One region of the Priestia sp. JNUCC 25 genome, then DNA from elsewhere that is predicted to be linked to it. Evidence: riboswitches for the same ligand, from Rfam matches in the RefSeq annotation. Region 1 holds a riboswitch; the other holds the start of a gene.
What was found. Region 1 has a riboswitch for FMN ahead of ribE (riboflavin synthase). Riboswitches for the same ligand answer to the same signal wherever they lie in the genome.
Positions count from the first base shown of each region.

Region 1 (10,244 bases):
AACCTAAAAGAATTGGAATTGCAATCTCATCTCCTGCCATCTCTCCGCACATGCCTACCCACTTACCTTCTTTGTGAGCCGCTTTGATTACCATATTCACCAAGCGAAGAATCGCTGGGTTATACGGTTGGTATAAATAAGACACGCGCTCATTCATGCGGTCAGCAGCAAGCGTGTATTGAATTAAATCGTTTGTTCCGATAGAGAAGAAATCTACTTCTTTAGCAAATAAATCTGCGATTACCGCTGAGGAAGGAATCTCTACCATCATCCCTACTTCGATGTCTTCCGAAACTTGTACGCCTTCTTGTTGAAGTTTAGCTTTTTCTTCTAAAAGAATAGCTTTTGCTTGACGGAACTCATCAACAGTAGCAATCATAGGAAACATAATTTTCAGATTACCGTATACGCTTGCACGTAGAAGCGCACGAAGCTGTGTACGGAACATGTCTTGCATCTCTAGACATAAGCGAATGGCACGGAATCCTAAGAATGGGTTCATTTCTTTTGGTAGATTTAAATAAGGAAGCTCTTTGTCTCCACCAATGTCAAGAGTACGAACAACCACTGGTTTGCCTTCCATACGTTCAAGAACTGTTTTATAAGAAGTAAACTGCTCTTCTTCCGTCGGAAGATCTTCGCGACCCATATATAAGAATTCTGTACGATAAAGGCCAACGCCTTCGCCGCCGTTTTCTAATACGCCTTTTACATCTTCTGGTGTACCAATGTTAGCTGCAAGTTCAACGTGATGATCATCAGCTGAAACCGTTTTTTCATTCACAAGCTTAGCCCACTCAGCTTTTTGTTCTGCATACTCAGCGGCTTTTTTCTCGTAAGCTTTTACTGTTTCTTCGCTTGGATCAACGATAACTTCGCCATCTAAACCATCAACAATTACTAATACACCGTTTTGAATGTCTTCCATAACTGTTTTTGTACCTACAACAGCTGGGATCTCCATTGAACGCGCCATAATTGCTGAGTGAGAAGTACGTCCGCCAATATCTGTTGTAAATCCTTTTACGAACTTACGATTTAACTGTGCTGTATCAGACGGCGTTAAATCTTCTGCGATAATGACAACTTCTTCTGAGATTAAGCTTGGATTTGAAACGTTTACACCTAAAAGATGAGCTAATACACGTTTTGTTACGTCACGGATATCAGCAGCACGTTCTTTCATATATTCATTGTCCATTGACTCAAACATATTAATAAACATTGCCGCTACTTCATCAAGTGCATGTTCAGCGTTTACATTTTCATTTGTAATTTTATCTTTAATTGGATTAATAAGTTCAGGATCGCTTAGAACTAATAAGTGAGCTTCAAAGATTTCTGCTTTGTCATCTCCAAGTTCTTTACGAGCGTGCTCTCTAATAATTTCAAGTTCTGATTTTGACTTTTCTAGCGCAGCTTCTAGACGTGCTACTTCTGCTTCAACTTCAGTTACTGATTTTTTTTCAACGGTTAATTCTGGATTTTCTAGACGAAATGCTTTAGCAATAGCAATGCCGCTAGAAGCGGCAATGCCTTGAATTTCCTTTGTCATTATTCGCCTAATCCTTCTTTGCTCATTGTATCTTCAAGAGCAGCAAGTGCATCTGCTTCGTCAGAACCTTCTGCAGAGATAGTGATTGTAGCGCCTTTTTGAATACCTAAAGACATAACGCCCATGATTGATTTTAAGTTTACAGTTTTACCGTTGAATTCTAAGTTGATATCAGAATCAAATTTGCTTGCTGCTTGTACTAAAGTTGTTGCTGGACGTGCGTGAATTCCTGAGTCTGCTGTTACTGTAAATGTTTTTTGTGCCATGTTAAATCAATCTCCTTTTTACTTTGAAATGTTAATAATATTTGCTTCTTGTTGAGAAACTTGGCCCTGCTTTAAGATATCAATTTTTTCATCAGCTTGTAAATTCGTGAAAATGATCGGCGTAATCGTCGATGGCGCATTTTCTTTTACAAAGTCTAAATCAATTTTCAATAGAGGCTGTCCTTTTTTCACTTCATCGCCTTGGGCAACTAAAGCTTCAAAACCTTCGCCTTTTAAATTAACTGTATCAATACCAACGTGAATTAAAATTTCACGTCCAGTCGTTGATTCAATACCTAAAGCATGTTTCGTCGGGAATAAGTTTACTATTTTTCCGTCCACTGGTGCAACTACCGTGCCTGTTTTCGGAATAATCGCAAAACCGTCACCCATTAATTTTTGTGAAAATACCTGATCTGGTACTTCCGATAAAGGTACCAATTCTCCCTCAATCGGTGAAACAATATCATTACCATTATCGCTTCCTACTTCAGATGTTGCAACAGGTTTTTCAATTGTTTTTGTCTCTTCTTTTGTGACAACCGGTGTTTTGCCATTCATAATGTCTTGAATTTGACCTTTTAACGTGTCAGATTTCGGACCGAAAATAGCTTGAATATTGTTACCAACTTCAAGAACACCAGCTGCTCCAAGTTTTTTCAAGCGGTTTTTATCAACATTACCTACATCATCTACTGATACACGCAAACGCGTAATACAAGCATCTAAATGTGTAATGTTTTCTTTACCGCCAAGTGCAGCTAAAACATTTGTTGGAAGCTCTGCTGCTTCTACTTTTACATCTTCTTCTCCTTCTTCTTTATCTTCACGACCCGGTGTTTTTAAGTTAAATTTACGGATTGCAAAGCGGAAACCGAAGTAGTAAATAACTGCTAGAACTAAACCTACTGGAATAACTAGCCACCATGCTGTACGGTTTTGCATAACTCCAAATAGAACGTAATCGATAACCCCACCTGAGAACGTCATACCGATTTTAACATTTAATAATTGCATAACCATAAATGATAAACCAGCAAATACTGCGTGAATTGCAAATAGTACTGGTGCTACGAATAAGAACGAGAACTCAAGCGGCTCTGTAATACCCGTTAAGAAAGATGTTAAAGCAGCTGAACCCATGATACCAGCTACATATTTTTTGTTTTCAGGACGAGCTTCGTGATAAATCGCAAGAGCTGCTGCTGGTAATCCGAACATCATGAACGGGAATTTACCAACTTGGAATGTTCCTGCTGTTAAAGGCACGCCATCTGCTAATTGAGCAAAGAAAATCTTTTGGTCACCGTGAATATGTTGACCTGCTTTATTAACGTAATCACCAAACTCAAACCAGAACGGAGAGTAGAATATGTGATGAAGTCCAAATGGAATTAATGAACGTTCAATCAATCCAAATACAAAAGCTGATAAAGTTGGGTTTGCATCAATCATGTTAGTAGAGAAAGCATTTAATCCGCTTTGAATTGGCGGCCAAATGAAAATCATAATAACACCTAAAACAATTGAAAATACCCCAGTAATGATTGGTACAAATCGTTTTCCTGCAAAGAACCCTAAATAAGATGGTAATTCAATATTGAAATAACGATTATACATGGATGAAGCTAAAATACCTACTATGATACCCCCGAATACACCTGTAGCTAACGTAGGAATTCCTAAGATGCTAGTGTAAGCTGGATTGGCACCCATTTTGTCAGGATCTAGTTGTCCTGTAGCAACTAAGATTGTGCTCATCGTTTTGTTCATAATTAAGTAGCCTACAATTGCAGCAATACCTGCTACACCGTCACCACCAGCTAAACCAACGGCAACACCAACGGCAAACAATAGCGATAAGTTGTCAAATACAATTTGACCCGCTTGCGACAAAACATTTGAAACCAATTGAACCCAGTCTGCACCAAGTGCCGGTACTGCATCTAACAATGTAGGGTTTTGAAGCGCTGTCCCTACTCCAAGTAAAATCCCTGCTGCCGGTAAAATCGCAACCGGCAACATAAGCGCTTTTCCGACTTTTTGTAATACTCCAAAAAGTTTTTTAAACATGGCGCTTACCTCCTTTTATATATTTAGTGTGCAACAAGCTATTTATTTGATACGTGAATCATTAACGCGCTTTCATAAAACGCTTTCTTTAACTAGAAAACTCATTACATCTCCTGGTGTCCTGAAGCCTAAGCTTTAAATGATTGCGCTTTCTTATAACAAAAAAAGGCATGAGGAAAAAGAAACGATAAATGGATACACTCATCCAATTACACATCGCTTCATTTCTCACTCATGCCTGATCGTATCAGTAACACGTATTGAAATGATTTTATAAATCCGTTTTTGTTATAAGTCGCTGCAGATGCATCGTTAAGTAAACTGCTTCTGCTTCATATACAGGTAAATGTAACGCTTGCTGCATTACTTTTATCACTTTCCAAGACACATTGTAACACAGGGGATATTCTTCTTTCAATAGCAAAGCAATTTTTTTTGGCTCTTCTATTTTTTCTCCTGTTTTTACTCGATCAATAGCAAAATGCAAATGACGAATCAATCTCATATAGTGCACAGATTCTTTGTCTACCTGCAGATGAAGCGATTCTTCAATCACATTAATAATCGTTTGAATAAGCTGCGAGTCTTGATTCACTTCCAGCAGGTTTTTTTCAGTCAGCGCACTGTGGATATGAAGCGCAATAAAACCAATCTCTCCTACCGGAAGCTGCACGCCTATTTTGCGACTAATAATTTCTACCACTTCAGATGCGATCGTATATTCCTCTGGATATAAAGCTTTTGTTTCAAGTAAAAATGGATTTTTAAGCCCCATTCCCTGCTGAAAACGTTTTATCGCAAACGCGATATGATCCGTCAATGAAATGTGTATATGCTCATTCAAAGGAATGTTAACACGCTTTTGAATGTGCGTTACAATATCATTCATCATTTCAATCACGTCTTCATCTACCTGAGCTAAAAGCTGCTTGTACTGTTCTTGCTCTTCTTCACTCTTTAACAAAAACATTTTCTCCACGGCTTTTGCATCGATTTCATCGCCTTTTTTCTTATTGAACCCTATTCCTTTCCCAATTAGCACAACTTCATCATAGGTAAGGTGTTTAGCAATTAATACATTATTATTAAGTACCTTTTCTACAAAAAAGGACTCTTTCACGAATCCTTCACTCCCCTGTTTCGGCTTTCTATTATTTGCTTTCCTATCTTACAAATAATACGCATAACCGTCAATTCATTTTTCTTTGTTTCAAATATTATTGAACTAAACTATTTGAGTTACGTATTATCTTAGTAGTTCTTCGCTGGAAACGCAACGTCTTTTTTGCTCGTCCCATAACAATTTTTCATAATAAAGTTTTGAAGCATAACGCTCAGAATGAATGCACCCGCTTGTAAAAGCGTAAAAAGAACAAGTGAAGTGGTAATAGATACCAGCAAAACCCCATAGTGAATCAGCAAAATATCTACTATACGCAGCCCCGCTATAATCATTCCAGCTCCAACAAAAAATTCTTTGGCTACACTCCAAACGAGGAGAATCGTAACAATACAAACGTAAATCATCGTGGCATTTACGGAATCATGAGTAGCCGACGCAAACCATCCCGTATAAAACCAATTATTATGAAAATATGCTAACAGCATAAACATAATAGTAGAAGTAATGGCGAGCATCCCGAGAAAAAATGTAGCGTAATGCACAAATGTCATATACCGTTCTGTTAGCCATACATACCAAATCTTTGAAATGCTAAAGCCTATGGTCATTAAAACGCCTGTATAAATTGTTTTCCACCAGTGATGTGTATAAATATCCCAGTGTAAAAATAATTCTTCAATCCCCATAAATATAGCTGAAATGAATAAAATATAGCGGAATTTTAATTGATAAGCAGCTACCACCATAGCCATGATTGGAAAAGCAAACGCTTGAGAAGTTAAGGAACCAAACAAATTATCAAAATATTCATTGGTCATAAAATCAGGATCGTAATCGTAACTTTCAAACAACACAAATACAACATACTCTAGTACATAAGCCATTCCAATGATAAAAAAAAGCAAAACGACTAGCTTTTTATCTTTTTTACGTATGAATACTGTAAGCAAAACGGCTGTGCTGATAATAATCAATGCAAAAAAAGCAGTATAATGAGGCATAGACGTCTCCCTTTTACGACCTAATTATTACTTAGAGTAAGACGTTTTAGCCAAATTATACATAGCTAGCTTCTATTCAAAAGAGCTTGAGACATAACTACCTCAATCCAATCTAAAGGCGAACAAACGGGATACATGAGATAGTTTGGATCGCTTTCTACACTGCAGTTGATTTCCGTGCAAGACTTCGCTTTCCGCGGGCGGCCGCTGAGCCTCCTCGTCGCTTCCGCTTCTCCCGCAGAAGTCTTTCTTCCGCTTCTCCCGCAGAAGTCTTTGCCTTACCCTTTAGTTAGAAGCCACTACATACCTGAAACCTACGTTCACCATGCCAATGAAAAAAATCCGAACGATTCATCGTTCGGATCTTCTTTCAACTAACATACTTTTGTTTCAGCCTCTTTTAACTCTTCAGCTTATAAAAACTGGAATGGTATCTATTATCCTTCAATCATTTTTGAAAGGTTAGCCATTTCGATAGCTGATGCTGCAGCTTCCCATCCTTTATTTCCTGCTTTTGTTCCTGCACGTTCAATTGCTTGCTCAATTGTTTCAGTTGTTAATACACCAAAGATAATTGGCACGCCTGTTTGTAAGCTTTGAGATGCAACGCCTTTTGCTACTTCATTACATACAAAATCAAAGTGTGGAGTAGCTCCTCGAATAACGGTTCCTAGCGTAATCACTGCATCATATTTTTTAGATTCAGCTAATTTTTTGGCGATTAATGGGATTTCATAAGCGCCCGGTACCCAAGCCACGTCTACGTCTTCATCAGCTACGCCGTGACGTTTGAGCGCATCTTCTGCTCCACTAAGTAAACGGCCTGTAATAAATTCATTAAAACGCCCTACCACGATTCCGATTTTTAATCCTGTGCCTACTAAATTTCCTTCATATAAATGATTCATCTTTTGTTCCTCCTGCTAGTATTAATATATAGTTATTTACATTTCTTTTCATGAATTAGCTTCATTTGTTATAACGAAAAAAAGTGTAAAATTATAAATGTAATAAATGACCTAATTTTTTAGCTTTTGTATCTAAGTATTTTTTATTGGCATCCACTGCCGGCATTTGAAGAGGCACTCGCTCGATCACTTCAAGGTCGTAGCCTTTTAGCCCAGTAATTTTACGAGGGTTATTCGTTAAAAGCTTCATTTGTTTGACTCCAAGGTCTTTTAAGATTTGAGCACCGATTCCATACTCTCGCAGATCCGCCGCAAACCCGAGTTTTTCATTCGCTTCTACGGTATCGTATCCTTCTTCCTGCAGCTTATATGCTCTTAGCTTATTTAGTAAGCCAATACCTCTGCCCTCTTGACGCATATACAGCAGAATGCCGCGTCCTTCTTCTTCAATTTGCGTAAGAGCTGCGTGAAGCTGAGGACCGCAGTCGCAGCGTTCAGAACCAAACACATCTCCAGTCAAACACTCAGAGTGAACGCGAACGAGAACGGGGCTATTATGATCAATATCACCTTTGATAAGAGCCACATGTTCTTTATTATCAAGTTTATTTGTATATCCTACAGCTTTAAACTCACCAAATGCCGTAGGTAAGCTCACTTCTACTTCACGGCTAATAAGCTGGTCATGTTTGCGGCGGTAGGCAATCAAATCTTTTATTGTAATCATTTTTAAATCAAATTGCTCTGCAATTTTTGTTAAATCCGGTACACGTGCCATTGTTCCATCTTCATTCATAATTTCACAAATAACACCCGCAGGCTTTCCTCCTGCTAATACTGCTAAATCAACAGCAGCCTCTGTATGACCTGCACGCTGCAGAACGCCCCCGTCTTTTGCAATCAATGGGAAAATATGTCCTGGGCGTTGAAAATCACTTGCTACCGTCGCTTCATTTACAAGAGCCATAACCGTAGCAGAGCGTTCGTATGCACTGATACCTGTTGTACTTGAAATATGATCAATACTTACTGTAAATGCTGTTCCATGTACATCCGTATTGTTCGCTACCATCGGGTGAAGATTCAATTTATGCGCAATTTCTTCATTAACAGGTGTACAAATTAATCCTCTTCCATGAGTAGCCATAAAGTTAATAACCTCAGGCGTCGTTTTTTCGGCTAATGCAATAAAATCTCCTTCGTTTTCTCGATCTTCATCATCGCATACAATAACCACTTTTCCCTTTTTTAACTCTTCAATGGCTTCTTCTACTTTATGAAACATCTCTTTCACCTCACTGTTAATTTGTAAAACCATGCTGCTGCAATAAATCCTTCATGTTACCTGAACGATTCGAGGCGCCAGGGGTTGACTTATTTGTCATCATCTGATGCATATATTTAGCTAACATATCGCATTCAATATTTACCTTGTCTCCTCGCTGTTTGTCTCCAACGACTGTGTGAAGCACCGTATGAGGAATAAGAGAAATAGTAAATGATTGGTTGCTGACATCAAAAATAGTAAGACTTGTTCCGTCTACGGAAACAGACCCTTTTAACATCATAAATTCACGAAGTTCGGGATCGACTTGAATTTCATAATAAAAGGCATTTCCTTTACGTGTTTTGCTTACAATGGTTCCAATTCCATCAACGTGTCCGCTAACGAAATGCCCTCCAAACCGGCCATTTGCAGCCATCGCCCGCTCTAAGTTAACACGTGATCCAACGGTTAGAAGCTGAAGGGTACTTGCTTTAATCGTCTCCGGCATGACATCGACCGTAAATTCATTTTGAGAGTAAGCCGTTACGGTTAAACAAACGCCGTTAACTGAAATACTGTCCCCTAAGTTCACATCTTCTAACACGGTCTTCGCATCAATCGTAAGAACAATTGCTTCTGTGGCCTTTTGAATACGTTTTATTTTTCCAATTTCTTCAATGATACCTGTGAACATTTTCTTCACCTGCTTTGGCGCTATTCCAACTTCTTATACCGTTTTGAAATAGCAGCTGCTTTTTTTTCATATTTATCTTTCCCCCAACCACTGAAAATAAAAAAGCCCCTTGAACAAATGTCCAAGGGGTCGGCTGAGCTGAATCAGTTTTATCTATGCAAAATTCCGCTAATTGTATACGAAATAAACAGTTATATTTTGTGTACAAAAACAAGGGTAGCTTTAAAAAAGGCAAACGTGTCCCTTATTAATTCAACACAAAAAAACAACTGTGCTTCCTGATCCTTCTCCCATCCAGACTTTTACTGTCGGCTCTAGATTTTAACTAGATCCACCGCTAACATACATCGTATGAAAACGGGTCACGGGCTTAAAAGCATACGCTTTATCACCGCCGGTTGGGACTTACACCCGACCCCGAAGGATAATATATTCGACTGCTATAGTCTTATTTGTTTTACATTATAGCAAAGTAAAATCGACTTGTCACATCATTTAACTTCGTTTTTTCACATCTATTCTTTAAAATCCAGCTTTTAGCTTATTTTTTCTTTTTTAATACATAGCATCCATACAAAAGCTAGTCCAATATAGCCAAATATCGGATACAAAAACTCAAGAAGCTGGGCATATCCGAATTGCCCAATAATAAAGCAGGCCAAGATAATAAACGCAAAAGCTTGTTTGTCATTCAGGGGAAGAAATGACTGAAGCTGCTTAGCGATTCCAAATACATTTCCAATCAATGTAGTAAAAATCTCGCCTAACACAACTACCGTAAATAAAACATTCACCCACGCTGAGATATTTTTAACAACGGCACTCATCGGAATATCAAGTTGAAATGAATAAGGCAAATTGGAAAGGGCAAGATGAGTAGAAACAAGCATAAACGTAAGTACACACCCTCCTATTACGGCCCCTTTTTTAATCACGCTCCTATCTTTCACGGAGCTTCCTAATGGAACCAAAACGGCCTGAGCCAAAGCTAGATTTAGGGAAATATATAAAAAGGGACTAACCGCCCACTTCCACTGCGTGACGAGCGTTAAATCCGGCTTCGTTTGAATCAGTGAGAAATAGCTGATATTTGGTACAAAGATGATAAAAGCAAATGAAAGCATCATCGGCACAACAAGAGAATTAACCATTAAAATACCGTTAATTCCTTTTGCGATAAATATATAAGTTAAAACAATTGTAAAAATCATCCCAACAGGAGGCCACAGTCCAAACTGTTCTTTTCCTATTGCCCCCGTACTCGCTAGCATGACTGAAGTTACTCCAAATAAAATGACAATCATTACACCGTTTACCGCTTTTCCAAGCACATCACCAAATAAATATGTATTAAGCT
Region 1 covers NZ_CM132211.1:1,281,001-1,291,244, reverse strand. Annotated here, with positions in the region: gene ptsP (phosphoenolpyruvate--protein phosphotransferase) at 1-1,555, opposite strand, end outside; gene JNUCC25_RS06565 (phosphocarrier protein HPr) at 1,555-1,821, opposite strand; gene ptsG (glucose-specific PTS transporter subunit IIBC) at 1,840-3,894, opposite strand; gene glcT (glucose PTS transporter transcription antiterminator GlcT) at 4,166-5,014, opposite strand; gene JNUCC25_RS06550 (hypothetical protein) at 5,146-6,018, opposite strand; gene ribH (6,7-dimethyl-8-ribityllumazine synthase) at 6,456-6,926, opposite strand; gene JNUCC25_RS06540 (bifunctional 3,4-dihydroxy-2-butanone-4-phosphate synthase/GTP cyclohydrolase II) at 7,018-8,211, opposite strand; gene ribE (riboflavin synthase) at 8,228-8,887, opposite strand; FMN riboswitch at 9,166-9,316, opposite strand; gene JNUCC25_RS06530 (YkvI family membrane protein) at 9,424-10,244, opposite strand, start outside.

Region 2 (14,305 bases), 2.2 Mb from region 1:
AATGGCTGTTTCCTTAACCTTTACTGCATTAGTTCTTCTGGCTGTGCAGATTCCCCTTTTGATTTTCGTATCTGCAGGCCTAATAAAAAATCAATGAGAAAATGAGTAAAAATCGTGACATACAAATTTTCAGTCCACCAAAAAAGTAACCCTATTAAAAAGCTTAAAAACACAACCGAAATAAAAAGAAACCACTTTTTTAAATATCGAATGTGAACGAGTGCAAATACGATACTCGCCCAAAAAAGGCCAAACTGAACTTGTATAACCCCTCGAAATAGTATTTCTTCTGAACATGCAACGATTAGGCAAATAAGAACCAGATGAGGAACAGAACGATTAGCAAATAAACGTTCATTGATCCCTCCGTCATCGTATAAATGCTCAGGTACGCATTTCATTAGAAGTATATCTCCTCCTACTACCAAGAGAGCTGTTCCTCCCCCGTACAATAAAATAGAAGACCAATCCAGCTGAAAAAACTGCAAAAAGGAATTCCACGAATCGAATGTAAAAAAACCGATGCCTAAAGCAATGAAGCAGATGAGCAGCTGTGTTACATATAAATTTTTAACTAGCTCTGCATCTGTCATGGATGAAATAAGCTCTTGCTGTGATTTTGCCATTATATCTCTCCTTGACGAAGCAAACGAGCTAATTCTAATTCCCAGCCTTGAAATGTCCATTGCTCCTGCTCACCATTTGTTTTTTTATAGTTTTCTAAATCCAAGCCGCAGCAATCGCAACAATTCTCAAGCTCTGATTTTCCCGTTTCATCGAAATAGCCAAGCAGCACGTGACGACGGCATTCTTTTGTCTCAATAAACCCCTTCATCGCACGGTACTTGTCATGTTTGTTTCGAAGACGTTTATTTACAGCTGTAACAATCGTTTCATGCAGCGATTCAGGAATTTTCCAGGGTTCAACATGTTCATTTTCCACTGCATTTTCTCTGTACAAATAATAACGAATAAATCGCCAATGTGTTTCTTGAACACCCACTGTATAAAGAAAGTGAGACTCTACTTGTTTTAAAGGAATGGCCTGATCATGGTTTCGTAAATACGACAAGCAGTATAAGATGGTATCTGAAGAAGGAAGCTCAATTTCAAGTAAAGAATGAGCAAAATCATCGTCTCCTTCAGCATAAAGCAAGATCGCAATACTGTTTCGCTGATCGCGTCCACTTCTTCCAATTTCCTGTACATATGCTTCTAGCTGCGTAGGTGTATGAAAATGAATAACAAAGCGAACATTCGATTTGTTAACCCCCATTCCAAATGCACTTGTGCAGCAAATGATATCAAGCTGATTTTCTAAAAATTGCTGTTGAACAAGCATTCTTTCATTCGGTTCCATTCCCCCATGGTAATACTGCACTCGCTGTATCCCATTTTCCTTTAGAAGCTGTGTTAATGCTTCTGTCCAAGATCGGCTGGAACAATAGATAATTCCCGGACCTTGCAGTTCACTAACGTACATCAGTAACTTCTCTTTTTTTTCTTCAATACTTGCAACAAAATCAACTTTCATCGCAATATTACTTCGATTCATGGAATAGATGTGCTCGTTGACAGCAGGAAGCGATAAGTAGCGCTTAATATCTTCCACTACTTCCCTAGTCGCAGTTCCCGTTAATGCCAGACATAGCGGACTGCCAAGTTCCTTCCATATATCTCCTAGCTGTAGATAATCTAAACGAAAATCATGTCCCCACTGAGAAATACAGTGCGCCTCGTCCACAACGAAAAGGCCTACCTTTGCCTGCTTTAATGCTTCTACTACAACAGCATTTTGCAAAATTTCAGGAGATGCATAAATAAAACGATAAAAAGCTAAATTTTTTAGCGCTCGTTGTTTTTCTTCTTGTTGTAGGAAACTATTTAAGGCAATAACTCGCTTTTCTCCGCTTGCCTTTAGTTGTTGAACTTGATCTTCCATCAGTGAAATTAAAGGAGATACAATCAGCACCGGTCGGTTCAACAAATAAGCTGGGAGCTGATAGCACAATGATTTTCCTGTTCCTGTAGGAAGAACCGCTAACACATTATGACCCGTTAAAATATCTTGAATAATCTCTTTTTGTCCTAGTCGAAATTGGCTATAGCCAAATTGTTTCTGTAGAAGTTGTTCTATCTTCACATCAAACACCACTTTTTTTAGTATCAGGTAAAATGTTTTGCTAATACGAGACGAATCTGAAAATAGGTAACGTCGTCTTTTACTTCTTCCTTTATCACCTTTAATTTATTTGTACGCAAACCTTCAAAGGCTGAGACAATTTCTTCCTGCTGCTTAGGCGATACGTATGCATCGATTGAAAAAGATGGAACAAACAGAGCTAATTCTGCAATATGATCTTCAATTGTACTTTCTTTTAAACGCCTTATATAAGCAATTTCTTCAAGCGTCTTGCCTTTTTGAAGCCAGCTATACGTTTTTAACGTCGAGCTTGTCAAAGGCAATTCTAAATATAGATCACGTAAAAAAGAAGAAAGTACATGAAAGCTTTCATTATTTTCACTCACTTTTTCAATGATATGGTGAATAACCCCTAAAAGTTGAATATGAACATAATGCTCATCGAGTTCATATTGATATGCTAACTGATTTTTTGTAAAGCCTACTCTTTGGTATCCAGTCAGTTGCAAAACAAAAAGAGACGCGTCCCGTTCCGTACAACCTTTCAAGCACGTTCGGAGCTCTTCGAATAGCTCGGCCGCTAACTCTTGACGCGTTTGCTTTTGAGACATAATATACGTTTTGACCCATTGAATAACCTCAGGATTTTTGGAAATGGGTAAAAACCCTTTTTGAAAATACTGTAGGTTTGATAAGGTCTGAATGAACAAAGTGATTCTTGCTAAAAATAATTGAGTACTGCTTGCGAATTTCCATCCGTCTAAAGCTGGATGAAAGGGTCGAGCCGTCAGTTCATCTTCAAGGCGTGCTTGTCCCTTATCTGTCATCACATACTTTTGATTTTCAGTTTCTTCAATATACTGCTGTTCTTTTAAATATGCAACGCAGGTTTCAAAAGACCGTTTATCTAAGTAAACAAATGACTGAAAAAGAAACGAAATTCCAAAAATTTTTCCGTCTTGAATCGTTTGAGCTGACTTTTTACCTGTTAATAAATGATAAATACCATAGGCGGTTCGCTCACCTTTTAACTGTTTTATACAAAATAAAATGCTAACTTGAATATAATTCAAAGGTGTCAACTTCCTTTCTCATTCATTGTACCAAAAGTGACCAATAGCATGTGAGATAAAGGCTTTTTAGCTCTTTCCTTTATGTATCAAAACGTTTGGGTAAGTGAAGAAACCTTGATTTGATAAGCATTCTCAGTGACTTTTCTATTGAAAAGTTTTATAAATCATTTTACAATGAATAAGGAGAAATTTCACTCTTGATTCGCGAAGAGATTATATAATGAGAAATTTTCGAACACTTTACAGGAGGTCTTGTTATGCCAAAATATACAATTGTTGATAAAGATACTTGCATCGCATGCGGCGCTTGCGGAGCAGCAGCACCAGACATTTATGATTATGATGATGAAGGTATTGCATTCGTAACATTAGATGATAACCAAGGTGTAGTAGAAATTCCAGAAGATCTAGAAGATGATATGATGGATGCAATGGAAGGCTGCCCTACGGATTCAATTCGCGTAGCGGATGAAAAATTCGAAGGCGATGCTAATAAATTCGAATAAGTATTGAGCAAACCTGTAGTGTACATGCTGCAGGTTTTTTTATATATAAAAATCGCTCTCCCCGGGAGAGCGATTGAATTAAACAGCAATGCGACGCGTGATCCATTGCTTCATTTTTGAAAACAATAAGACAAAGATAACCCCTGTTGCTGCTCCTTTTATTAAGTTAAACGGCAAAATACCTGCAACGATATATTGACGTGCTTGTTCACTAGACATTTCTGGCGATTGTAAGAAGATTGTATACGCTGGTAAGAAGACATAATAATTTAAGACAGCCATGAGTACCGTCATTACCACCGTACCCGTAACCAAACCTATCGTTACGCCTTTAGCCGTTTTAAATCGGTTGAACATGTATGATACAGGAAGAACGAACAGTAAACCAGCCACAAAGTTCGCCACTTGACCAACTGGAACCCCTGTAGCACTTCCTTGAATTAAATAATTCAATAAATTTTTTATTCCTTCTACTATAACAGCAGCCATCGGTCCGAATACAAGTGCTGCTACGAGTGCAGGAATTTCGCTAAAATCAATTGTTAAAAACGGAGGTAATCCAGGAATTGGAAAATTAATCATCATTAAAATATAAGCAATACTACTTAACATTCCTAGTACAACCAGCTTTTGAGTTTTCTTACTTTGTTGCATCTTGCCTCTCTCCTTCTTTGTGATCCACTCTTCAAAGAAGAAAGGTTCAACTTTATATCCCCACGCAAAAACCTCCCAACAAATGATTCGTTGAGAGGAGACATGGCAGGCATATTTAATAAACGTTCATCACATTAGGTTTTGAACGCTGAACCTCCACCTTCTCCCATCCAGACTGTACTGTCGGCTTTGGAGTTTCACCAAATCTGCTCGTATGTATTACATATAAGCTCGCGGGCTCAAAACAATTTGTTTTTTACCGCCGGTCGGGAATTTCACCCTGCCCCGAAGATAGACCAATATTTAATTATGAATTTATTATATGTTATCTCGAATTAAAAGTAAATAAAGAAGTTTTTTAATTCCTATTAAATTGATGTCTTTTATAAACTCCATTACTGTTTTTATATGTAAAATAAGGAAATAAGTGCATAAACAACAGCATTATGACATATTTATAGTTCCAATTTACGTTTATAATTGTGTATTTGATAACTAATCTTAAAGTTTGAAAAATAAAATTGACAGAATTTTTTTAACATGGTAAATTATCAAATATTTGATGATAGTAAAATCCAAGGGAGATGTTCACGTCATGTATAATGTGTTAGTAGCTGATTCAATTAGCAATGAAGGTCTTGCTCCACTACTTGAAGCTCCTCATGTGAATCTTACGCGAAAAAAAGTTGAAGAAGTTGAGAATGATTTGCATACGTACGATGCGCTTTTAGTACGGAGTGCTACGACGGTTACAGAGGATTTGCTGACAAAAATGCCGAATTTAAAAATTGTTGCTCGCGCTGGAGTAGGGGTCGATAATATTGATATTGAAGCCTCAACTAAACGAGGGGTTGTCGTTATTAACGCGCCGAACGGAAATACCATTTCAACGGCGGAACATACATTTGCTATGATGGCTAGCTTGTTTCGTCATATCCCCCAAGGAAATGCTTCAGTTAAAGCGCGCGAATGGAACCGCTCAGCATTTGTTGGGACAGAGCTTAATCGCAAACACCTGGGCATTATCGGATTTGGACGAATTGGCTCAGAACTTGCCAAACGCGCAAAAGCCTTCAATATGAGCGTTCACGTTTACGATCCTTTTTTAACCTCTTCCCGAGCTGAAAAGCTAGGAGTAGAACTATTATCCCTGGATGAATTACTAGCAGCAGCGGATGTAATTACCGTGCACACTCCGCTTACGAAAGAAACAAAGGGATTGCTCAATCATGACACATTAGCCAAAACAAAGAAGGGTGTGTTTTTATTAAACTGCGCGCGCGGCGGAATCATTGATGAAAAAGCCTTAGTTCATTATTTAGAAATTGGCCATGTTCAAGGTGCAGCTATTGACGTATTTGAAGTTGAGCCGCCGATTGATAACCCTTTGTTACATTTTGATCAAGTTATTACAACTCCCCATTTAGGAGCTTCTACAAAAGAAGCCCAGCTTAACGTTGCTGAGGACGTGGCACATGACGTTCTGCGTTTTCTAGAAGGTAATCCTGTAAGCTCATCCATTAATTTGCCAACGCTTTCTAAAGAAGTTTTTGAAAAAATTCAGCCGTTTACGAGCCTTACTAAACAAATGGGAGCCATTTTATCTCAATGCATGCGAGAACCTGTTCAGCATATCTCTATCTCCTACGGAGGTACAGTGACGGATTTGGAAACCACTTATATTACACGGAGCTTGCTATCAGGCTTTTTAACTCATCGGATCGACTCACCTGTTAACGAAGTCAATGCTTCTATGATTGCCAAAGAACGAGGAATTACATTTGGTGAAAAAACATCGGAAGATACGCAAGGATATTCCAATATGATTGACGTTACCGTAACAGGGGAACAGCGTATATTTACCATTACGGGCACCTATATAGCAGGCTATGGACCTCGAATTATTAATATTGATTCGTTTGATATTGATTTTTATCCGGAAGGACATCTTCTTTATATCCGTCACAGTGATCAGCCCGGAGTTATTGGAAATGTAGGGAAAGTACTTGGAGATTTACGTATTAACATTGCTACCATGCAAGTGGGCCGTAAGCAAAAAGGCGGAGAAGCCATTATGATGCTTACGTTTGATAAACTTTTAGATGATTCTGTCATTTCCTCGTTAAAACAAACAAGCGAAATTGTGACCATACAGCGTATTGAATTGTGACATTAAAAAAAGAGCCTTAGCGGCTCTTTTTTTATGGACTTATCTTTAACACTTGTCCTGCATTTAACATCGTATTTTCTAAATGATTCCACTTTCTTAGCTGATCAATATCTACTTCATATTTGACTGCGAGCTCAGATAATGTATCTCCTTGATGGATAAGAATACAGTTATCAGAAGTCTGATGTAACTGCTGAAAAACCGTGGCAGCTAAATCGCTTTTTACGTATGCCGATAGTTTTTGCTTGTCCAATTTGGCAAGTGGGTTTACTGCATTGGTTTTATCCGGATTCCAACTTTCTTGATGAACTTCAAAATGCAAATGTGCACCTGAAGATCGCCCTGTATTGCCAACTCGTCCAATGTTTTGACCTGCGGCTACACGATTTCCTTCTGCAACAAAACGTTCCTCTAGATGAGCATAGACCGTTTCGTATCCATTTGTTTGTTTGATAAAAACAACCTGTCCGTATGTATTTGAATAGTAAGAGCGGCTCACCACTCCTTTTGCAACAGCATACACCTGTGTACCAACAGGTGCTGCTATATCAATTCCAAAGTGTTTGGCGTGACGAGAACCAAATATATCAGTTAAGACTCCTTCAACCGGCCACTCCCACTGCTTCTCTTCTGCTTTTACCATTTGCCCGCCCAAAAATAAAAGACCTATACACAATCCCATTACTAATACAACCAATATTCTTCTTAACACGTCAATCATGAAGAAAGAACCTCCTATGTAGATCATTGCACACAAAACATACTATATGCCAATTCCTTCTCTTTTAGACTTGTTTATAGAAAAAATAAAGAGATGTGATTTTCCACTGAATCACATCTCTTTGCTATTCTTATTATTTCAGCCGAACAAACTGTTATTTAGCATGTGCTTACTTTGGCAGTTTAATAAAGAAAGTTGTTCCTTCATTTAATTCACTTTCAACCGCAATGATCCCTTGATGTGCCTCCACAATATTTTTGGCGATTGCAAGCCCAAGACCAGTTCCTGACTTCCCTCTTGTTCTGGCTTTATCCGCTTTATAAAATCGTTCAAATACAAATGGAAGATCTTCTTTCGGAATGCCTGCTCCTGTATCTTGAACAGAAAGATGGATTTCGGATTGACTTTTATCAAGATGCAGCTTTACTTCTCCGTAGTCATCCGTATGACGAATCGCATTATCAATTAAGTTTGTCAGCACTTGTTCCATACGGTCTGAATCAATCATCGCTTCAAATTCATCTTCTATTTTTCCATTAAGAGACAGTTTAATATGTTTTTCTTTAGCTAACCCTTGAAACTTACGCAAAACACGTTCTGTAAATTCAACCATTGCTACAGATTCTAAGTGAAGCTGCACATGTCCCGCTTCCATTCGCGCCAAATCTAAAAGTTCATTTACAAGCCGGCCCATACGGAGTGATTCATCATAAATCACCTGTGCAATTTCTTTCTTTTCTTCATCCGTACTTGCAATATCGTCAATAATAGCTTCACTATAACCTTGAAGCATAGAAATAGGTGTACGCAATTCATGAGACACGTTTGCAATAAAATCTTTTCTCGATTTATCAAGTTTACGCTCTTCAGACATATCACGTAGTACAGCTACAGCACCGCGAATTTTCGTTTGATTATAGAGCGGTGACATTAAAATGACCCACGTTTTCCCTTGAATTTTCAATTCTGCACTTCGCTCCGTTTCAGTCTCTACTACCGTTTGAAACAAATGGACGACGTTTGCTGGAAGCTCAGGGACCTGCTGATTGTTGACATCCTGCTCGTAATACCAAGTCTGAAGAAAATGCTCCGCTGGAGGATTGGTAATTAAAATCGATCCGTCTCTACTAAACGTAATAACACCGTCTGCCATACTGCTTAAAATACTTGAAAGCTGCTCTTTTTCCTGATTGAGCGCATTGAGGTTAAACTTTAACTGCCTGCCCATTTGATTAAAAGCAATCGCTAACTCTCCAATTTCATCGTGAGTTAAAATAGGTACTTTTGTATCAAAGTTGCCTTTTGTTACTTCAAATGCCGCCTGCCTCATTTTTCTAAGAGGCGCTGTAATTCGAGTGGATAAGAAAAAAGCAAAGATAGTAGTTAAAATAATAGCAATACCTGCAGCCAATAAAATGAACTTAGTCGTATATTGAGCGGGTTCTTCAATTTCAGAAAGAGATTGATACAAATAAACGCCGCCTGTTGGTTTGTTATCTTTCATTAAAGGTACACCGACAACAAACATTAAAGGCTCATCACTCGTGTCTTTCTTTGTAGTCATGTACATTTTTTCCCGTATTACTTTACCTTTTTCAACCACTTGATTTAGCTGATCGTTTTGTTTAACAATGGCCGAAATAGCTTTCTTATTTTCTTTATCAGGATGTGTGGAATGCCAATAAAAATCTTTGTCTTGAACAATAACTACACTTGCTTGGTCTGCAAGTTCACGAGCAATCGATAGTCCTAGTTTTTCATCGTCCGTTTCCTGCACAATGGTAGAGATTTTAGCAGCCGTTTTAGTTAAACGGTTTTCTGCATCTACAACATGATAATTTTCAAAAAACTGAAGCAGTAAAATGGTCAAAATAAATAAAACAAGCGTGACGAGCAATAGGATAGTAAACCATAGTTTACCAACTACACTTCTCCAAAACATCAGTTATTTTCAACCTCAAATTTATACCCTACTCCCCAAACGGTTACAATCATTTTCGCCGCTTGTGACGATACACGATTTAACTTTTCACGCAAACGCTTGACGTGCGTATCTACCGTACGAAGATCTCCAAAGAAATCATAATGCCATACTTCACGCAGCAGCTGCTCTCTGTCATATACTTTATCTGGCGTTTTTGCGAGATAGCATAATAATTCATATTCTTTTGGAGTTAAGTTAACTTCTTTTCCGTCTGCTGTAACGCGATGTGCATCATTATCAATCGTTAAGTGATCAAAGACAATAAGATTTTTCACGCTCGTTTCTGGTTGAATAAACGTCGCTTGAGAAGAACGTCGAAGCAGTGCTTTTACGCGAAGAACCACTTCTCTTGGGCTAAACGGCTTAACGATATAATCATCTGTACCTACTTCAAACCCTTGGACTCTGTTTACTTCTTCCCCTTTAGCTGTAAGCATGATAATAGGAGTTGCTTTTTTCTCCCGAATTTGTTTACAAACCTCAATACCGTCTATGCCGGGCATCATTAAATCTAATACAATCAAATCATAATCTATGTGTAACGCTTTTTCGATTGCTTCATGCCCATCCGCTGCTTCTTCAATGATGTATCCTTCTTTTTCTAAGTACATTTTTAACAATCGTCTAATGCGATCTTCATCGTCTACTAGCAGTAATCTTTGTTCGTTTTGCATGTATTTTCAACCTCCTAGTCTTAGTGTACAAAAAAAAACCGGCGAGTTCTACTTATGATACCCAAACAATGTGACAATTCGTGAACACCTTTACAAAAAACAGCTTTTTTTACCCAAAAGAAGCTGAGACGCAACGAAATCCATGCAATCTACAGCTGAATAAATAAAATAAAGAAGCTAGTAGGGATCGCTTGTTGCACGGCTATAAGCACCTACATACATGAACCCTACGTTCACCATCTCAATGAAAAAATCCGAACGAATGAGATTCTCCATCAAGAATCTCATTCGTTCGGATCTTCCTTCAACTAAAATATCTTTGTTTCAGCCTCTATTCTATTTTTAAAGGTTACGCATATGAATGTAAACCTGCAATAATTAGGTTCACAGCAACTAAGTTGAACATAATGATGGCAAACCCGCCAACTGCCAGCCAAGCTGATTTTTCACCGTGCCACCCTTTAGACAGCCGAAGATGAAGAAAAGCGGCGTAAAATAAAAAGGTGATCAGCGCCCACACCTCTTTAGGGTCCCACCCCCAAAAGCGCGTCCAGGCCATCTGAGCCCAAATCATAGCGAAAATAAGTGCTCCTAGTGTAAAAATAGGAAATCCAATCGCCACTGCTCTGTAGCTTACTTCATCAAGCAAGTCGCTGTTTACCTGCTTCACAAGCGGCTGCAGCGCGGCTCCAATTCGCTTCCGTAAAATAAGACGAATCAGCCAATATAAGACAAAGCCACCGGCTAACGACCAAATAACCGTATTTAATTTTTTAGCATTGATAATAGCGGGCATATCAATAAGCGGCTGTATATCGTTCCCGTCTGTCCACTCACTTTGATGCGGTCCCACTAGCGGAACCATATGATATACGACTTGCTCTTGTTCTCCACTTTTATTAACCCAATTAAATGATGACTCGTAGTGAGCCGCATTAAAAGTCAGCGTCACCGCTACAAACCCAAGCGTACTAATAAGCGTATACAGGATGAATTCCAGCCAAAATGCTTTTTTATTTCGCTTGGATTGGTCAATCGTTTTGATTAAATAAATCAATCCTGCAACAAAGCTAATGGAAAGCACGGCTTCACCCGTAGCAGCAGTTGTAACGTGAATATGCAGCCAATTCGTTTGGAGAGCCGGTATCAGCGGCGTAATTTCAGTTGGAAACATGCTTGCATAAGCAATGATCAAAAGAGCCACCGGCAATGCAAACAGTCCAAGCATGCTAAGACGATAAATAAAGTAAATAACAATAAATGCGCCAACAAGCATCATGCCAAAAAACGTCGTAAATTCAAATAAATTACTAACAGGAGCGTGGCCTGATGCAATCCACCTTGTAATAAAGTAGCCAATCTGTGCAATAAAGCCGATGATGGTAACCGCAATTCCAAACGTTGCCCACTTTGTTTTCTTTTGAGCTGCTCGCTTATCTCGAATAGCTCCTCCGAAAAAAAAGGTTGCAACTAAATAAGCAATAAACGCCACATACAGTAAATTACTACTTATACTCGCGTAATCCATGCTTTTTCCTCCTATTTTGTTTCTTTATCATTTTGGTCCTTCAGCTGTGTAAGGGATGTTGATTCTAATAAACCATTTAGTTCTTTTTTAAGCCCATACCAGTTTTTATTTGTATGTGCGGCCAACCATATCTCATTATTGACTTTTTGAATCCACATGCGGCGATGATTCCAATACATCCCTTGAATCACACCAATCATAAAGATTGCTCCGCCAATTCCTAAAAACCAAAGCGTATAGTCTCTGCGAACGGTTAATCCCGTTACATTTTTCGTTTCCACACCAGCAAAGGTCATTTTATAATCGTTATTTCCTAGCGGCTCCAAGTTCTCTCTAATTCCAACAAAAGCAACTTCCCCTTTTTTATGCTGAGGCGTAATCATTTTAAATACAAAAGCCGGATTGTTAGGCACTCTGGTCTTTGTATTTGGATTTCCTTCATCATCAAAGAAAAAGTCTGGAAAGTAACTCATGAGCTTGACTTTATATCCGTTTTTTAAATCATATGTTTCTTTTGGATTATGTAAATCTACTGTAAGTGAACCAACGTTTCTATTTGCATTTTTATCTGTTAAATGGAAAGACATAGAGCTAAACTCATTTAACTTGAAGTCCACTTGGTACATGGCATATCCTTCAAACTTAAGCGGCTGATTCACCCGAATCTCTGAATCTTTTATTTTCTTTAACTTTGGATCTGCTCCCGGTATAAGCTTTCCTTCGCGCTTATACAAACTAACATCCGCTTCATATTTTTTGGCTACTTTATTATTCCCTGCACGATCAATTGCTTCTTGGAACACGGCGCTTTCGCTATCTTTATCATACGTTTCAACAGTAAAACGATGGTTTTTCAAAAAATACTCTCCGTTCGTCCCAGGAATAACTTTTGTTTCACCTTCACGGATCCAAAGAACTTCATCTATATACATACCTGGTACAAATCTAAGCATAGCACCTAGTAAAAAGATAATGAGACCGATATGATTAATATATGGACCCCATCTTGAGAAGCGTCCTTTTTCAGCCAGCAGATTGCCGTTTTCTTCACGAATGGAGTATCTTCTTTTTTTAAGCATGCTTTTTACATGTTCATAATCTTGATCCGTCCACGATGATGAAGTGCTATATAAACGCTGTCTTTTTAAGAAGTTTGGATGTTTTGTTACACTCTGCTTTTTTAGAGCTCGGTACAAAGGCACGACTCGATCTAAACTGCAAATGACTAACGACATCCCTAAAGCAGCAATTAAAAGCAAGTACCACCACGATTCATAGAGGTGATGAAAACCTAACTTATAATAAAGTTCTCCTGTCCATCCATATTCCTTTTGGTAATACTCATCTGCTGTCACATTAGGAGGTATGTAAGCTTCTTGAGGATAAATGGTTCCGACTGCAGACGCAACAAGCGTCACAATAATGATCCAAATACCTACTTTTACAGAAGAGAAAAAGTTCCATATTTTATCGATAACTGTTTTATTGTACGTTTGCGATCGCCTTGCGCTTCCTTCATAACGCATATCTACTAATTTATCAGTTGTTTCTTCTGCAATCGGCTTACCACAGGCTTCACACAAAATCGTACCATGCGGGTTAACGTGTCCACATTCACATTTTACGTGTTTCATTGTCAACACTCCCTATGGTTTAATTTCTTCCATATATTCTTTTATTTTAGATTCTTCCAATCCCCCAATAAAACTGTCTACAATCTTTCCGTTTTTATCAATTAAAAATGTAGTCGGCAGAGGATCTATTCCGTATGCACCCAAAACTTGTGAATCTTTATCCATCAAAATCGGAAAAGATAGCTCATATTGTTTAGCAAATTGCTCTACTGCTATATTCGTTTCTGCAACGTTAACAGCTAGAATTTCAACACCTTGCTTTTTATATGATGCATACTGCTTCTCCATAGCCGGCATCTCTTGTTTACAGGGCTTGCACCATGTTCCCCAAAAATTCAAAAAAACTCCTTTGCCTTTGTAATCTGATAGCTGATGAGTTTCTCCATTAACATCTCTTAATATAAAGTCAGGTGCCTTATCTCCTACTGATACCTTTTGTTTATCAGCAAAAAATTGAGCATAAAGGGTATATCCAACCGCGCACAGCAAAACTGCCAATATAACTGTTCGAATAATCAAGCGCTTTTTTTTCATGGCACGAACTCCTTTTAACCGCTTTCAATACGCTTTTTTCTATCATTATATCATTTTTGTGGTAGTGGCTTTCCAATAATATTTCGACGTTTCTGTGAAGTCTTCCTCTCATTCTACAAGTTCGACATTTTTTCAAAAAACCTTGCTTGTTTTTCTAATTCACGACATTTTTCATAAAAAAACAGGTAAGTGAAAATTACTTACCTGTTTGAGACATTGAATATAATTGTTTGACTTCATGCGCTGTAAGCTCACGAGCTTCGCCTGCATTTAATCCGCGTAAATCTAAAGGTCCGTAGCGTTCACGTTTTAATTTTAAGACAGAATGCCCAATTGCATCGAACATGCGACGTACTTGACGATTTTTCCCTTCATGAATCGTCAATTCCACAATCGCCGTCTGCTTGCTTTTATCAATAGAAAGAACTTTTGCACGAGCTGGTGCTGTTTTTCCGTCCTCTAGCATCACACCGCGCTGCAGCTGTCTGATTTTTTCACGACTTGGAATTCCTTTAATTTTAGCCACATAAACTTTATCCACTTCAAATTTAGGGTGCATTAGCTGATTAGCAAATTCACCGTCGTTTGTTAAAAGAAGTAAACCCGACGTATCATAGTCTAGACGTCCAATTGGATAAATTCTTTCTTCTACATGTGGAAAGAAGTCAACGACTGTTTTTCTTC
Region 2 covers NZ_CM132211.1:4,172,168-4,186,472, forward strand. Annotated here, with positions in the region: gene JNUCC25_RS21885 (CPBP family intramembrane glutamic endopeptidase) at 21-626, opposite strand; gene JNUCC25_RS21890 (RecQ family ATP-dependent DNA helicase) at 626-2,143, opposite strand; gene JNUCC25_RS21895 (helix-turn-helix domain-containing protein) at 2,167-3,216, opposite strand; gene JNUCC25_RS21900 (ferredoxin) at 3,474-3,722, shown strand; gene JNUCC25_RS21905 (ECF transporter S component) at 3,801-4,376, opposite strand; FMN riboswitch at 4,531-4,673, opposite strand; gene serA (phosphoglycerate dehydrogenase) at 4,972-6,546, shown strand; gene JNUCC25_RS21915 (peptidoglycan DD-metalloendopeptidase family protein) at 6,578-7,267, opposite strand; gene JNUCC25_RS21920 (ATP-binding protein) at 7,437-9,209, opposite strand; gene JNUCC25_RS21925 (response regulator transcription factor) at 9,209-9,925, opposite strand; gene ccsB (c-type cytochrome biogenesis protein CcsB) at 10,275-11,453, opposite strand; gene JNUCC25_RS21935 (cytochrome c biogenesis protein ResB) at 11,465-13,087, opposite strand; gene resA (thiol-disulfide oxidoreductase ResA) at 13,100-13,621, opposite strand; gene JNUCC25_RS21945 (pseudouridine synthase) at 13,818-14,305, opposite strand, start outside.
Region 2: it holds a riboswitch for FMN, as region 1 does, so the genes downstream of both, JNUCC25_RS21905 (ECF transporter S component) here and ribE (riboflavin synthase) in region 1, are expected to answer to the same signal.